Pseudoxanthobacter soli DSM 19599: one gene and its partner. Each later gene encodes a partner of the first gene's protein in a complex. Links are inferred from orthologs where the notes say so. Each region holds a gene or a part of one and is shown on either strand. Other genes may lie near its edges.

Region 1 (6,803 bases):
CAGGCGAGCCATTATGCCCAGCGCGCGAAGATGGGGCTGAAGATGGGAACGCCGGCCTGGCTGCAGGCTGATGACCTCGTGACCCGGCCGTCCAGCAAGTCCGGCAAGAACTGATATGAAGATCCTGCCGCAACTTATTGCTTCCGGCAGGCTTTCTGCTATTTGCCTCCCTTTCCTCCCCGATGTGAGAACACCCATGCTGATCCCGTCGAAGCGTCGTCGGCACACCACCGGAGCGGTCGCGCTCGCCGCCGTGCTGGCGCTCGCCACTCCGTTCACCTCCGCCGCCCCGGTGCTGGCGGCCGATTCCGGCCCGGTGACGTCGTTCGACGCCAAGCAGCGCGCCGACATCGAGAAGATCGTGCGCGACTATCTGATCGCCAACCCCGACATCCTCGTCGAGGTCAGCAGCGCCTTGCAGAAGCGGCAGGAAGTTGCCGCGGAGGAAGCGCAGAAGGACGTCATCAAGGCGCAGAGCGACACGCTGCTCAATTCGAAGAACCAGGTCGTGCTCGGCAACCCGCAGGGCGACGTCACGCTGGTCGAGTTCTTCGACTACAATTGCGGCTACTGCCGGCGCGCGGTGGAAGACACCTTCGCGCTGATCGACCAGGATCCGAAGCTGCGCGTCGTGCTGAAGGAATTCCCCATCCTGACGGAAGGCTCGGTCGAAGCCGCGCGCGTCGCGATCGCCGTGAAGGACGTGGCGCCGGATCGTTACGCCGAATTCCATCGCGCGATGTTCGCGATGAAGGGCCAGGCGGACGGCAAGCGCGCGCTCCAGGTCGCCGAAAAGCTCGGGATCGACGGCAGCAAGCTCGAAGCGGCGATGAAGGGGCCGGACGTGGAGGATACCCTCCAGGAAACCCACAATCTCGCGCAGCTTCTCCAGATCTCCGGCACGCCTTCCTACGTGATCGGCGATGCCGTCCTGCCCGGCGCCGTGGGCGTCGCGGCGCTGAAAGAGCGCATCGACACCGTCCGCAAGTGCGGGGGTACCTCGTCCTGCTGATGCGGCGCCTCGGCGCGACTGGGATCGGGCGGCCGTCGGGCCGCCCTTTTTCGTCGGCACAACCGCCGCGCGGCGCGGCAGGAGCACCGCGAGTACCCCATTTCCTCGCGGCCCGCTTGCGCCTATAAGATAGCCGCCTCCACGGAGGCCGGTGGCGCGACGGATCGTCCGCGGCGCTTCGACCGACAAGCATGCGGCCGCTTCGCCGGGGACGGTGTCGCGACCGAGTTCGACGTTATGGCCGGCGGCACAGACCGGCCCGGCCTTTCTGGTGATCCGGCTTATGGTTCCGATCCTCGTCCTCAACGGACCGAACCTCAACCGCCTCGGCAAGCGCGAGCCCGGCATCTACGGCGCCACCACGCTCGCGGAGATCGAGGAGCGGTGCAAGGCGGCGGGAACGCGGCTCGGCCTCAGTGTGGACTTCCGCCAGTCGAACCACGAAGGCGTGCTGGTCGACTGGATCCACGAAGCGGCCGACAGCGCGAAGGGCATCGCGCTCAATGCCGGCGCCTATACCCACACCTCGGTTGCGCTGCACGATGCCATTCGCGCCGTGGGACTGCCGACCGTCGAACTTCACCTATCCAATGTCCATGCCCGAGAGAGCTTCCGCCACCACTCCTACATCGCGCCCGCCGCGACAGGCGTGATCGCGGGGTTCGGCCCGAACAGCTACATCCTCGCCCTGGAGGCGCTGGCGGCGATCCTCATACCGGATGCCGCCTGACGCGCCCCCGGATGCGAACCACGCATCGGCCCGACTTTCCGAAGGCCCCAATTTTTCCGAAGGCTCATGACAATCAAGAAACCGACCATCGACCAGTCGCTGATCCGTGAACTCGCCGACCTGCTGACGGAGACCGCACTCTCCGAGATCGAGGTCGAGCAGGGCGACCTGCGCATCCGCATCGCGCGCTATGCCCAGCCGACCACCGTGATGGCGGCGCCGGCGGCGGCTTCCCCCCTCGCCGCTCCCGCCGTGGCGGCTGCGATCCCGGTTGCGCCGGCTGCGCTCGATCCCGCGACCAATCCCGGCACGGTGAAGTCGCCGATGGTCGGCACCGCCTATCTCGCGCCGGAGCCGGGCGCGAAGCCGTTCATCGAAGTCGGCGACAAGATCGCGGCGGGCCAGACCCTGCTGATCGTCGAGGCGATGAAGACCATGAACCAGATTCCCGCGCCCCGCGCCGGAACGGTGACGAAGATCCTCATCGAGGACGGCCAGCCGGTCGAGTACGGCGAGCCGCTCGTGATCGTCGAGTGACCATGTTCTCGAAGATCCTCATCGCCAACCGCGGCGAGATCGCGCTGCGCATCCTGCGGGCCTGCAAGGAGCTCGGGGTCGCGACCGTCGCCGTGCATTCGACGGCCGACGCCGACGCCATGCACGTCCGCCTCGCCGACGAGAGCGTGTGCATCGGCCCGCCGCAGGCGCGCGACAGCTATCTCAACATTCCCTCGCTGCTCGCCGCCTGCGAGATCACCGGTGCCGAGGCCGTTCACCCGGGCTACGGCTTCCTGTCGGAAAACGCCCGGTTCGCCGAGATCCTCGCCGCCCACGGCATCAAGTTCATCGGGCCGAGCGCGGACCACATCCGCATCATGGGCGACAAGATCGAGGCCAAGCGCACCGCGAAGCGCCTCGGCCTGCCGGTTGTGCCGGGGTCCGAAGGCGAGATCCGTACCGAGGAAGAGGCCCGCCGGGTCGCCGCCGAGATCGGATTCCCGCTTTTGGTGAAGGCCGCCGCCGGCGGTGGCGGGCGCGGCATGAAGGTCGCGATGACCGAGAACGACCTCGATCACGCGCTCTCGACCGCCCGCTCGGAGGCTAAGGCCGCCTTCGGCGACGATGCCGTCTATCTCGAGCGCTATCTCGGCAAGCCGCGCCACATCGAAATCCAGGTGTTCGGCGACGGCCAGGGCAATGCGGTCTATCTCGGCGAGCGCGATTGCTCGCTCCAGCGCCGGCACCAGAAGGTTTGGGAGGAGGCCCTCGCCCCGACCATCACCCAGGCCCAGCGCGAGCAGATCGGCGAGCGCGTCGCCGAGGCGATGCGCATCCTTCGCTACGAAGGCGCGGGCACCATCGAGTTCCTCTACGAGAATGGCGAGTTCTATTTCATCGAAATGAACACCCGCCTCCAGGTGGAACATCCGGTGACCGAGATGATCACCGGCATCGATCTGGTTAACGAGCAGATCAAGGTGGCGTCGGGCGAGAAGCTCTCGTTCTCGCAGTCGGACGTGCGCTTCAACGGCCACGCCATCGAATGCCGCATCAATGCCGAGGACCCGGCCACCTTCACGCCGTCGCCCGGCCGGATCACCTATTTCCATCCGCCCGGCGGCCTCGGCGTGCGCGTCGATTCGGGCGTGTATCAGGGCTATCTGATCCCGCCCTATTACGACAGCCTGATCGGCAAGCTGATCGTGCATGGCCGCAATCGCGAAGAGTGCATGAACCGGCTGCGACGCTGCCTCGACGAGTTCGTCGTCGACGGCATCAACACCACGATCCCGCTGTTCCGGGCCCTGGTGAACGATCCGGATATCGCCTCCGGCAACTACGATATCCACTGGCTCGAAGGCTTCCTCGCCCGGCAGGCCGCCGCCAAGGCGTGACCCCGGGGCCGACGGCTACCGCCGCCCTTCCGGCGGGCCGCCGGAGCCGTTGGCGAACCGACGGGTAATTCCGTCTGTTCGCGACCGGCTCCGGTGCGGTACGCTGTTCCCGTTGCTGCCGACCCGATGATTCCGTCCGGCCGGCAGGCGTTCGGGGAGGCGACGGCATCCGGGAGCACTGCCCATGAAGAACGACGCCGTCCTGGAAATCACGCCGCAGGTCCTGCTCAAGGCCTATGCGTGCGGCATCTTCCCGATGGCCGAGGCCGCGGACGATCCGAGCCTGTTCTGGATCGAGCCCGATCAGCGCGGCGTGCTGCCGCTCGACACCTTCCACATTCCCCGCCGGCTCGCCCGCACCGTCCGGCAGGACGTGTTCGAGGTCCGCGTCGACCATGATTTCGACGCCGTGATCGAGGCCTGCGCGGAACCGGCGCCCGGACGCCGCAAGACCTGGATCAGCCGCCGCATCCGCCGGCTCTACCGCGACCTGTTCGATATCGGACACTGCCACACCGTGGAATGCTGGGAAGGCGGGCGTCTCGTCGGGGGGCTTTACGGTGTCAGGCTCGGCCTCGCCTTCTGCGGCGAGAGCATGTTTTCGCGCGAGCGGGATGCCTCGAAGGTCGCGCTTGTCCACCTCGTCGCGCGGCTCGTCGCAGGTGGCTTCACCCTGCTCGACACCCAGTTCATCACCGAGCATCTGAGCCGGTTCGGCGCCGTGGAAATCGGGCGGCGCGACTATCAGGCCCGGCTCGATGCGGCCATGCTGGGGATCGGCGATTTCGAGCGCCTGCCGCATGACGCGAGCGGCGCCGAGGTGCTCGCCGTGATCGAACGGTATCAGTGCGCTTCGTAACGGCACGATAGCGTCCGGCCATAGGGAAAAACGCGCCCGGCAATCGCCCCGCAATGAAGCGGCCGCCCACGCCCTGATGAGGCTGCTCACGCGGTGGACCACCGAAGGGTTTTATCCCGCCTTTGCCACCGCTCCCCGCAATAGCGGGGGATCAGTCTTCCGGCTGATCGGTGCTCGGCTGGTCCTGATCGGTCCCGCCGCCGACCTCGGTGCCGGCGCCGCCCATGGTCGGCTTCGGCAACGGCTCGGAGACCCAGCCTTCCGGACGGGGAATGAGATCGAGGCCTTCCTTGGTGAAGCGGCTGGCATCGAAGCCGTCCGGCGGAGGCACCTCGGAGGAGACGCGGCAATCCGTCAGCCACACGTCGTAGATCGGGTGATCGACGGCGTTGAGACCCGGGCTAGCAGCGAACATCCACCCGGTGAAGATGCGGCGGACCTGATTGTCGAGAGTGATCTCGTCGACCTCGAGGAAGGCGTCGGTTCGCGGCGCTTCGGTCGACGGGCGCGAGTAGCAGGCGCGCGGCGTCACCCTGAGGGCGCCGAACTGCACGGTCTCGTCGATATAGGCATCGAAAGAGATGATGCGGCCGGTGATCTTGTCGAGGCCGGAGAACACCGCCACGGGGTTCGAAAGCCGGGTTTCCTGGGGCGGCGCGGCCTGGGTCGTCGGGTCAGGCTGGGGCTGAGGCGCGGGCTGCTGCGGTGCGGGCTGGGGCGCGGCCTGCGGAGCGGGCTGGCCCTGCGGCATCGGCTGGCCCTGCGGCGCCTGCTGATCAAGGGGCATCGGCTGACCGAGAGGGACCGGCTGACCGAGGGGCACCGGCTGGCCTGGTGCCGGCGCCATCTCGCCCTGCATCGGCGGATCGGAGAACGCCTGAGCGAAGGCGGCATTGGCCGAAAGCACGGACATGCCGGCGCCTGCGACGCACAGCGCCGTGCCGAGCCCCGCCATACGGATATTTGCCAATCCCGCGCGCCCTGCTTTCACCGCACCACTCACGCTCGCAACACTCCGGCCGTCCCGCCGATTCCGTCCCCTTACCACCGCGTCGCGTTGCGGGCAAAGCATCCAGCCGCCGGTAAGAAGACACCGCGTTCATTATCGGCGTTATCCGGCCGGACTGTGGCGTTCCTGCCGATGACGCCCGTCGGTCACGGCTATACCGCGCGCTGCAGCGGACGAGCGCCCTTTGCCCCCTTCGGCGCCAGCGCATCGCGAACCAGTGCGGCGAACTCGCGGAAGTCCTTCGTGCGACGGCTCGAACGGCGCCACACCAGCCCGACGGTTCGGCTCGGCTGCGGATCGCGGAACGGCAGCACCGAAATGCGGGGATCCCCCGCGACACCGCTGCGGACCGCGATCTCCGGCAGCAACGTCACGCCGTAGCCGTTCGCCACCATCTGCACGATGGTGGCAAGGCTCGTGGCACCGAACTCGTTGCGGACCACAGGATTGATCGCGCGGCAATAGGTCAGCGCCTGCTCGCGCAGACAGTGGCCCTCCTCCAGCAGCAGCAACCGCTCCTGCGCGAGCGTCGACACATCGGCAAGTTCCGCCTCGGCGCGTCCGGCATTGCGCCGCGTCGCCAGCAGGAAGCGGTCCTCGAACAGCGGCGCCTCGATCAGGCCGGTGCCTTCCGCCGGCAGGGCCACCACCACGGCGTCGAGCCGACCGGCGACAAGATCCTCCGTCAGGAGGCCGGTCAGCGCCTCACGGATTTCCAGATCGAGCGCCGGATGCCGACGGTGGATCTCCGGCAGAACCGCCGGCAGCAGGTATGGCGCGACCGAAGGAATGATGCCGAGGCGCAGCCTGCCGCCGAGCCCGGTTTCCTGCCGCCGGATCACTTCCACGAGATCGCCGACATCCTCAAGGACGGCGCGGGCGCGGCGGGCGCATTCCAGCCCCGCATCGGTGATGACGATCCGCCCGGGATGACGCTCGACGAGCGCCGTGCCCAGAAACGCCTCCAGGTCCCTGATTTGCTGGGACAGTGCAGGCTGCGTGACGGCACATTCCGCCGCCGCCCGGCCGAAATGGCCGTGGCGCGCGAGGGCATCGAAATAGCGGAGCTGTCGCAAGGTGACCATGGCGATAAGAATATCTTATCGGCCGCGCGATACAATCGAATTAGACCTGATCCAATCAGCCGTGCATCCTGCCGCCAGTCCAGCCACCGAGGAGGCAGCGGCATGACCCGTCCGACATTGACCACGACCGGAGGCGCGCCGGTCGCCGACAACCAGAACTCCATCACCGCCGGTCCGCGCGGTCCGGTGCTTCTGGAAGATTTCCAGCTGATC
Region 2 (6,724 bases), on another replicon or contig:
CGGTCCTGTTCGATGCCATGGGCGCCATGTCCACCGGCTATAACGACCGTCCCGCGGTCGCCTCGCGTGCCTACGACAAGAACCGTGACGGCTTCGTCATCGCCGGCGGCGCCGGCGTGCTGGTGCTCGAGGAATACGAGTACGCGAAGGCGCGCGGCGCGCGCATCTATGCCGAGATCGCCGGCTACGGCGCGACCTCCGACGGCTACGACATGGTGCAGCCGTCGGGCGAAGGCGCCCAGCGCGCCATGCGGCTCGCGCTCGAGGGCGTCAAGCTGCCGGTCGACTACATCAACCCGCATGCCACCTCGACGCCGATCGGCGACCTGCGCGAGATCGAGGCGATCCGCGCCGTGTTCGGCGACAAGTGCCCGCCGATCTCGGCCACGAAGTCGCTGACCGGCCACTCCCTGGGCGCCGCCGGCGTGCAGGAGGCGATCTATTCGATCCTGATGATGCAGAACGGCTTCATCGCCGAAAGCGCCCACATCGACGAGATCGACCCGGCGTTCGCCGACATGCCGATCGTGCGCGAGCGGATCGACAACGCCAGTCTCGGCTGCGTGCTGTCGAACGGCTTCGGCTTCGGCGGCACCAACGCCACCCTCGTGCTCAAGCATCCGGACGCCTGACGCGCCGGTCGTTCCGGAGCGCGGATGCCCCTCGAATTTGCCGGCGGACCCCGCCGGCATCGTTCATCTCCGGATCGCCCGCTGCGGTCCCGACCCAGAGGATCGACATGTCGCAGTTGATGGCCGGCAAGCGCGGGCTCGTGATGGGTGTCGCAAACGACCATTCGATCGCCTGGGGCATCGCCAAGCGTCTTGCGGCCAACGGCGCCGAACTCGCCTTCACCTACCAGGGTGACGCGTTCGGCCGGCGCGTGAAGCCGCTCGCCGACTCGCTCGGCGCGCGCCACCTGCTGCCGTGCGACGTGGAAGACCTCGCCTCCGTCGACGGCGTGTTCTCCACCCTCGGCGATGCGTGGGGCTCGATCGATTTCGTGGTCCACGCGGTGGCGTTCTCCGACAAGAACGAGCTCAAGGGCCGCTACGCCGACACGACGCGCGAGAACTTCGTGCGCACCATGGTGATCTCCTGCTTCTCGTTCACCGAGATCGCCAAGCGCGCCGCCGCGCTGATGCCGAACGGCGGCAACCTCATCACGCTCACCTATGGCGGCTCGACCCGGGTGATGCCGAACTACAACGTCATGGGCGTCGCCAAGGCCGCGCTGGAATCGTCCGTGCGCTATCTGGCGATGGATTACGGCCGCCAGAACATCCGCGTGAACGCCATCTCGGCCGGCCCGGTGCGCACGCTCGCCGGCTCCGGCGTGTCCGATGCGCGGCTGATGTTCAATTTCCAGCGCAAGCACGCCCCGCTCGGCCGCACCGTCACCATCGACGAGGTCGGCGGCTCCGCGCTCTATCTTCTGTCCGACCTGTCGTCGGGCGTGACCGGCGAGGTTCATTTCGTCGATTCCGGCTACAACATCATCTCGATGCCGCATCTCGACGAGCTGAAGGCCGTCGAGCGCCAGGAGGACGCCCAGGGCATCGCCGGAACCCCGGGCGCCGCGCCGCGGGCCGAGGTGGTCTGACGCCGCCCGTTCCGTTCGGACCGCCGGTCGGATGACGGAGACCTTCGCGCGCCGCCTTATCCGCTCCGATGCCCCTTCGCAACGGACCGGCGAGGGGCCATATTGGGCGGTGGCGGTGCGTTGCCGGCTTCGAGCATATCCCGTTCGGATCGAACCGATCTGAACGACAAGGATATGATCAAAGCGTTGGATCCTAGGGCCCGGCACCGGCGCAGCGCGGCGCTTCTTTCGGTTTCACGGACGTCTGCCATGTCCCTCGTCGTCAAAATCTGCGGCCTGAAGACGCCCGAGACGGTCGAGGCCGCCATCGATGCCGGCGCCGACATGATCGGCTTCGTGTTCTTCCCGAAGAGCCCCCGCCATCTCGGGTTCCAGGAAGCCGCCGAGCTCGCGCGGCTGGCGCGCGGCCGGGCCGAGATCGTCGCGCTGGTGGTCGATGCCGGCGACGGCATGTTCGCCGCGATCTCCGACGAGGTGCGGCCGGACTGGTTCCAGCTCCACGGCCACGAGACCCCGGAGCGGGTCGCGGCCGTCGGCGATCTGTTCGGACGCCGGGTGATGAAGGCGATCGGCGTGCGCACCGCCGAGGACCTTGAGGCGCTCGGGCACTTCCCCGCAGCGGACCGGCTGCTGCTCGACGCCAAGGCGCCGCACGGCGCGTCGCGGCCCGGCGGAAACGGCAGGGCTTTCGACTGGAACCTGCTTGCGCACCTTGACCATGCGCCGCCGTTCATGCTTTCCGGTGGGCTTGGCCCGGAGAACGTGCGCGAGGCGATCGCGAAAGTCCGGCCGTTCGGTATCGATGTCTCCAGCGGCGTGGAAACGGCGCCGGGCGTGAAGGATCCCGAACGGATTGCCGCGTTCGTCGCCGCCGCGCGCGCGGCGGAGGCGGAACTGGCGGCGAGCCGTCCGGCGCAGGATGCCGGCGGGGCCGTATGAACGGGAACACAAAAGGGTATCGGCCGTGAACGAGGTTGCACGCGCAAAACTGGCTGAGGCTGCGTCCGGGGCGGCGGCCAATTCCTGGCGTTCGGGACCCGATGCGCGCGGCTTCTTCGGCATGTTCGGCGGCCGCTTCGTCGCCGAGACGCTGATGCCGCTGATCCTCGACCTCGAAGCGGCGTGGAACGCGGCGCGCACCGACCCGGCTTTCGAGGCCGAGCACGCGGCGCTGCGGACGAGCTATGTCGGCCGCCCGAGCCCGCTGACCTTCGCCCCCCGCCTGACGGAGCATCTCGGCGGCGCCAAGATCTATCTGAAGCGCGAGGAGCTGAACCACACCGGCTCCCACAAGATCAACAACTGCCTCGGCCAGATCCTGCTGGCCAAGCGCATGGGCAAGACGCGGATCATCGCCGAGACCGGCGCCGGCCAGCACGGCGTCGCTTCCGCCACGGTCTGTGCCCGCTTCGGCCTGCCGTGCGTGGTCTACATGGGCGCGACCGACATCGAGCGGCAGAAGCCCAACGTGTTCCGCATGCGCCTGCTCGGCGCCGAGGTGGTGCCGGTGACGTCCGGCGCGGGCACGCTGAAGGACGCGATGAACGAGGCCCTGCGCGACTGGGTGACCAACGTCGAATCGACCTATTACCTGATCGGCACCGCGGCCGGCCCCCATCCCTATCCGGCGATGGTGCGCGACCTGCAGTCGGTGATCGGCGAGGAGACCCGCGCCCAGATCCTGGAGGCCGAGGGCCGGCTTCCCGATGTCCTCGTCGCCTGCGTCGGCGGCGGTTCCAATGCCATCGGCCTGTTCCACCCCTTCCTCGACGATCCCGACGTGAAGATGGTCGGCGTAGAGGCGGGCGGCCACGGCCTCGACGGCGACGAGCACTGCGCCTCGCTCAACAAGGGGCGGCCGGGCGTACTGCACGGCAACCGCACCTACCTGCTGCAGGACGCCGACGGTCAGATCCTCGAAGGCCACTCGATCTCCGCCGGCCTCGACTATCCCGGCATCGGCCCCGAGCACTCCTACCTCCACGCCACAGGCCGGGTGAAATATGTGCCGGCCACCGACGAGGAGACGCTGGAGGCGTTCAAGCTGCTGTCGCGGCTGGAGGGCATCCTGCCGGCGCTCGAATCCGCCCACGCGCTCGCCGAGGTGATCAAGCTCGCCCCCACCATGGGCAAGGACGAGATCATCGTCATGAATCTGTCCGGCCGCGGCGACAAGGACGTGTTCTCCGTCGCAAGCCATCTCGGCCTCGATATCTGAGCGGAACCGACATGAACGCCCCCCTGTCCAACCCGGTCGCTGCCGGCTCCCGCATCGACCGCCGCTTCGCCGCGCTGAAGGCGGAAGGCCGCCCGGCGCTGGTGACGTTCCTCACCGCGGGCGATCCCGATCCGGCGACGTCGGCGGCGGTCCTCGCCGCGCTGCCGGCGGCCGGCGCCGACATCATCGAGATCGGGATGCCGTTCTCCGATCCCATGGCGGACGGGCCGGCGATCCAGGCCGCGTCCCAGCGGGCGCTGAAGGCCGGGCAGACGCTTGAGGGAACGCTCGCCATGGTGGCGGCGCTGCGCGAGGTCGACGACGCCGTTCCCGTGGTGCTGATGGGCTATTACAACCCGATCTACACCTACGGCATCGAACGGTTCCTGGAGACCGCCCGCAAGGCCGGGGTCGACGGGCTGATCGTGGTGGACCTGCCGCCCGAGGCCGATGACGAGCTGTGCCTGCCGGCGCACGAGCACGGTATCTCGTTCATCCGGCTGGCGACGCCCACCACCGATGAGAAGCGTCTGCCCTCGGTGCTCGCGAACACCTCCGGCTTCGTCTATTATGTCTCGATCCTCGGGATCACCGGCACGGCGGCGCCGGATGCCGCCGTGGTCGGCGAGGCGGTCCGCCGCATCAAGGCGCACACCGATCTGCCGGTCGCCGTCGGCTTTGGCGTGAAGACGCCCGAGCAGGCGGCCTCCATCGGCCGTATAGCCGATGGCGTCGTCGTCGGTTCTGCCATCGTCCAGGCGCTGGCGGCCACGCTCGACGAAGAGGGCCGCGCGACCGCGGCGAGTGTCGATGCGGTTCGCGATCTGGTCGCGGCGCTCGCCGCCGGCGTGAAGACCGCCCACACGGCCTGACAGCCATATTTCCGCCGACCGGCGGTGCGATGCGGTTCGTTGCCCCCGGCCGAGCCGCCTTGAACGAGGCTATTGATGAACTGGATCAACACTGTCGTCCGCCCGAAGATCCGCTCGTTCCTGAACCGGCGCGAGGTCCCCGAGAATCTCTGGATCAAGTGTCCGGAAACCGGGGAGATGGTGTTCCATCGCGATCTCGAGGCGAACCAGTGGGTGGTGCCGGGCTCCGGCCACCACATGAAGATTCCCGGCCGCAAGCGGCTTGAGCTCCTGTTCGACGGCGGCAATTACGAACAGCTTCCGACGCCGCAGGTCGCGGCCGATCCGCTGCGTTTCCGCGACGAGCGGCGCTATGTCGACCGGCTGAAGGATGCCCGCGCCAAGACCGGGCTCGATGACGCCGTGATCGTCGCCCGCGGCCGGCTGGACGGGCTCGACCTAACCGCCGCCGTGCAGGATTTCGCCTTCATGGGCGGCTCGCTCGGCATGGCCGCCGGCGAGGCGATCATCGCCGGCCTCGATGCGGCGCGGATCGCCGGCACCCCGTTCGTGCTGTTCGCGGCCTCCGGCGGCGCGCGGATGCAGGAAGGCATCCTGTCGCTGATGCAGATGCCGCGCACCACGGTCGGCATCGCCGCGCTGAAGGAAGCGGGCCTTCCCTACATCGTCGTGCTCACCAACCCCACCACCGGCGGCGTCACCGCGTCCTATGCCATGCTGGGCGACATCCACATCGCCGAGCCCGGCGCGCTGATCTGCTTCGCCGGCCCGCGGGTCATCGAGCAGACCATCCGCGAGAAGCTGCCGGATGGCTTCCAGCGGGCGGAATATCTGCTGGCTCACGGCATGGTGGACATGGTGGTCCACCGTCACGAGATCCGTCCGACGCTGTCGCGGGTGCTGAGGGTGCTGATGGGGCAGCCGCCGGCGGATGCTCCGGCCGCCGCTGAGGGTGTCGCGAACGTGCCCGCCACGGTCGCGGCCTGACGGGCCGGCCGAACCGAACGTGATGGACCGCACCGGCGCCACGCTGCAGCGCCTCGCCAAGCTGCACCCCAAGGAAATCGACCTGTCGCTCGACCGGGTGCACCGGCTGAACGCGGCGCTCGGCCATCCCGAGACGAAGCTGCCGCCGGTGATCCACGTCGCCGGTACCAACGGCAAGGGCTCGGTCACCGCGACCATGCGGGCGATCCTGGAGGCGGCGGGCAAGAGCGTCCACGTCTATACCTCGCCGCATCTCGTCAATTTCCACGAACGATTCCGGCTCGGCCAGCCGGGCGGCGGCCGGTTCGTCACCGACGAGGCGCTGATCGCGGCGCTCGACGAGGTCGAGCGGGTCAACGACGGCGCGCCGATCACCGTGTTCGAGATCACCACCGCCGCGGCGCTCGTGCTGTTCAGCACCCATCCGGCCGACGTGCTGCTGCTCGAAACCGGGCTTGGCGGCCGCCTCGACGCCACCAACGTGGTGGAAAAGCCGCTCGCCAGCGTCATCACCGCGATCTCGATGGATCACGAGAAGTTCCTCGGGGACGATCTCGCCAGCATCGCGCGGGAGAAGGCGGGCATCATCAAGCGCGGCGTGCCGGTCGTCTCCGCGCCGCAGCAGCCGGTGGCGGCGGAAGTCATCGAACGGGTCTCGGCGCGCCAGCAGGCGCCGCTGCATCTCGGCGGGCAGGACTGGACTGTCACCGAGGAGCGCCGGCGGCTCGTCTTCCAGGACGAGGATGCCCTGCTCGACCTGCCACTGCCGCGCCTCGTCGGGCGCCATCAGCTCGCCAACGCGGGAACCGCGATCGCCGCGCTGCGCGCGGCGGCGCTGTGGCCGGGGATGGCTGCGGCCGAGCGCGGCCTCGGCGCCATCGAATGGCCCGCGCGCATGCAGCGCCTGTCGGCCGGCCGGCTGGTCGATCTCTGCCCCCCCGGATCGGAGCTGTGGCTCGACGGTGGGCACAATCCCGCGGCCGGGGAGGCGATCTCCGGCGTGATGGCCGACCTCGAGGAGCGTCACCCCCGTCCGCTGTTCAT

The links.
Region 2: the proteins of accC (region 1) and accD are in contact, whole or in part, in a solved structure (PDB 8UXZ), measured with the Escherichia coli proteins. The link is inferred for Pseudoxanthobacter soli DSM 19599 from one-to-one orthologs.

What each region holds. Positions count from the first base shown.
Region 1 is NZ_FRXO01000001.1:876,527-883,329, forward strand. Bases 1,510-4,459 are described here. They hold accC (acetyl-CoA carboxylase biotin carboxylase subunit), read left to right. Parts: upstream 1,510-2,281; coding sequence 2,282-3,637; downstream 3,638-4,459. Other genes in these bases: aroQ (type II 3-dehydroquinate dehydratase), read left to right, coding at 1,510-1,742; accB (acetyl-CoA carboxylase biotin carboxyl carrier protein), read left to right, coding at 1,809-2,279; aat (leucyl/phenylalanyl-tRNA--protein transferase), read left to right, coding at 3,822-4,459. In the rest of the region: BUF17_RS03700 (M48 family metalloprotease), read left to right, coding at 1-114; BUF17_RS03705 (DsbA family protein), read left to right, coding at 197-1,012; more of aroQ, read left to right, coding at 1,296-1,509; more of aat, read left to right, coding at 4,460-4,496; BUF17_RS23505 (DUF2155 domain-containing protein), read right to left, coding at 4,648-5,466; BUF17_RS03735 (hydrogen peroxide-inducible genes activator), read right to left, coding at 5,658-6,590; BUF17_RS03740 (catalase), read left to right, coding at 6,693-6,803. UniProt on the Escherichia coli protein: This protein is a component of the acetyl coenzyme A carboxylase complex; first, biotin carboxylase catalyzes the carboxylation of the carrier protein and then the transcarboxylase transfers the carboxyl group to form malonyl-CoA.
Region 2 is NZ_FRXO01000005.1:252,829-259,552, forward strand. Bases 3,854-6,724 are described here. They hold accD (acetyl-CoA carboxylase, carboxyltransferase subunit beta), read left to right. Parts: upstream 3,854-4,768; coding sequence 4,769-5,680; downstream 5,681-6,724. Other genes in these bases: trpA (tryptophan synthase subunit alpha), read left to right, coding at 3,854-4,693; BUF17_RS13935 (bifunctional folylpolyglutamate synthase/dihydrofolate synthase), read left to right, coding at 5,703-6,724. Outside these bases: fabB (beta-ketoacyl-ACP synthase I), read left to right, coding at 1-632; enoyl-ACP reductase FabI, read left to right, coding at 740-1,603; BUF17_RS13915 (phosphoribosylanthranilate isomerase), read left to right, coding at 1,853-2,542; trpB (tryptophan synthase subunit beta), read left to right, coding at 2,664-3,821; more of trpA, read left to right, coding at 3,833-3,853.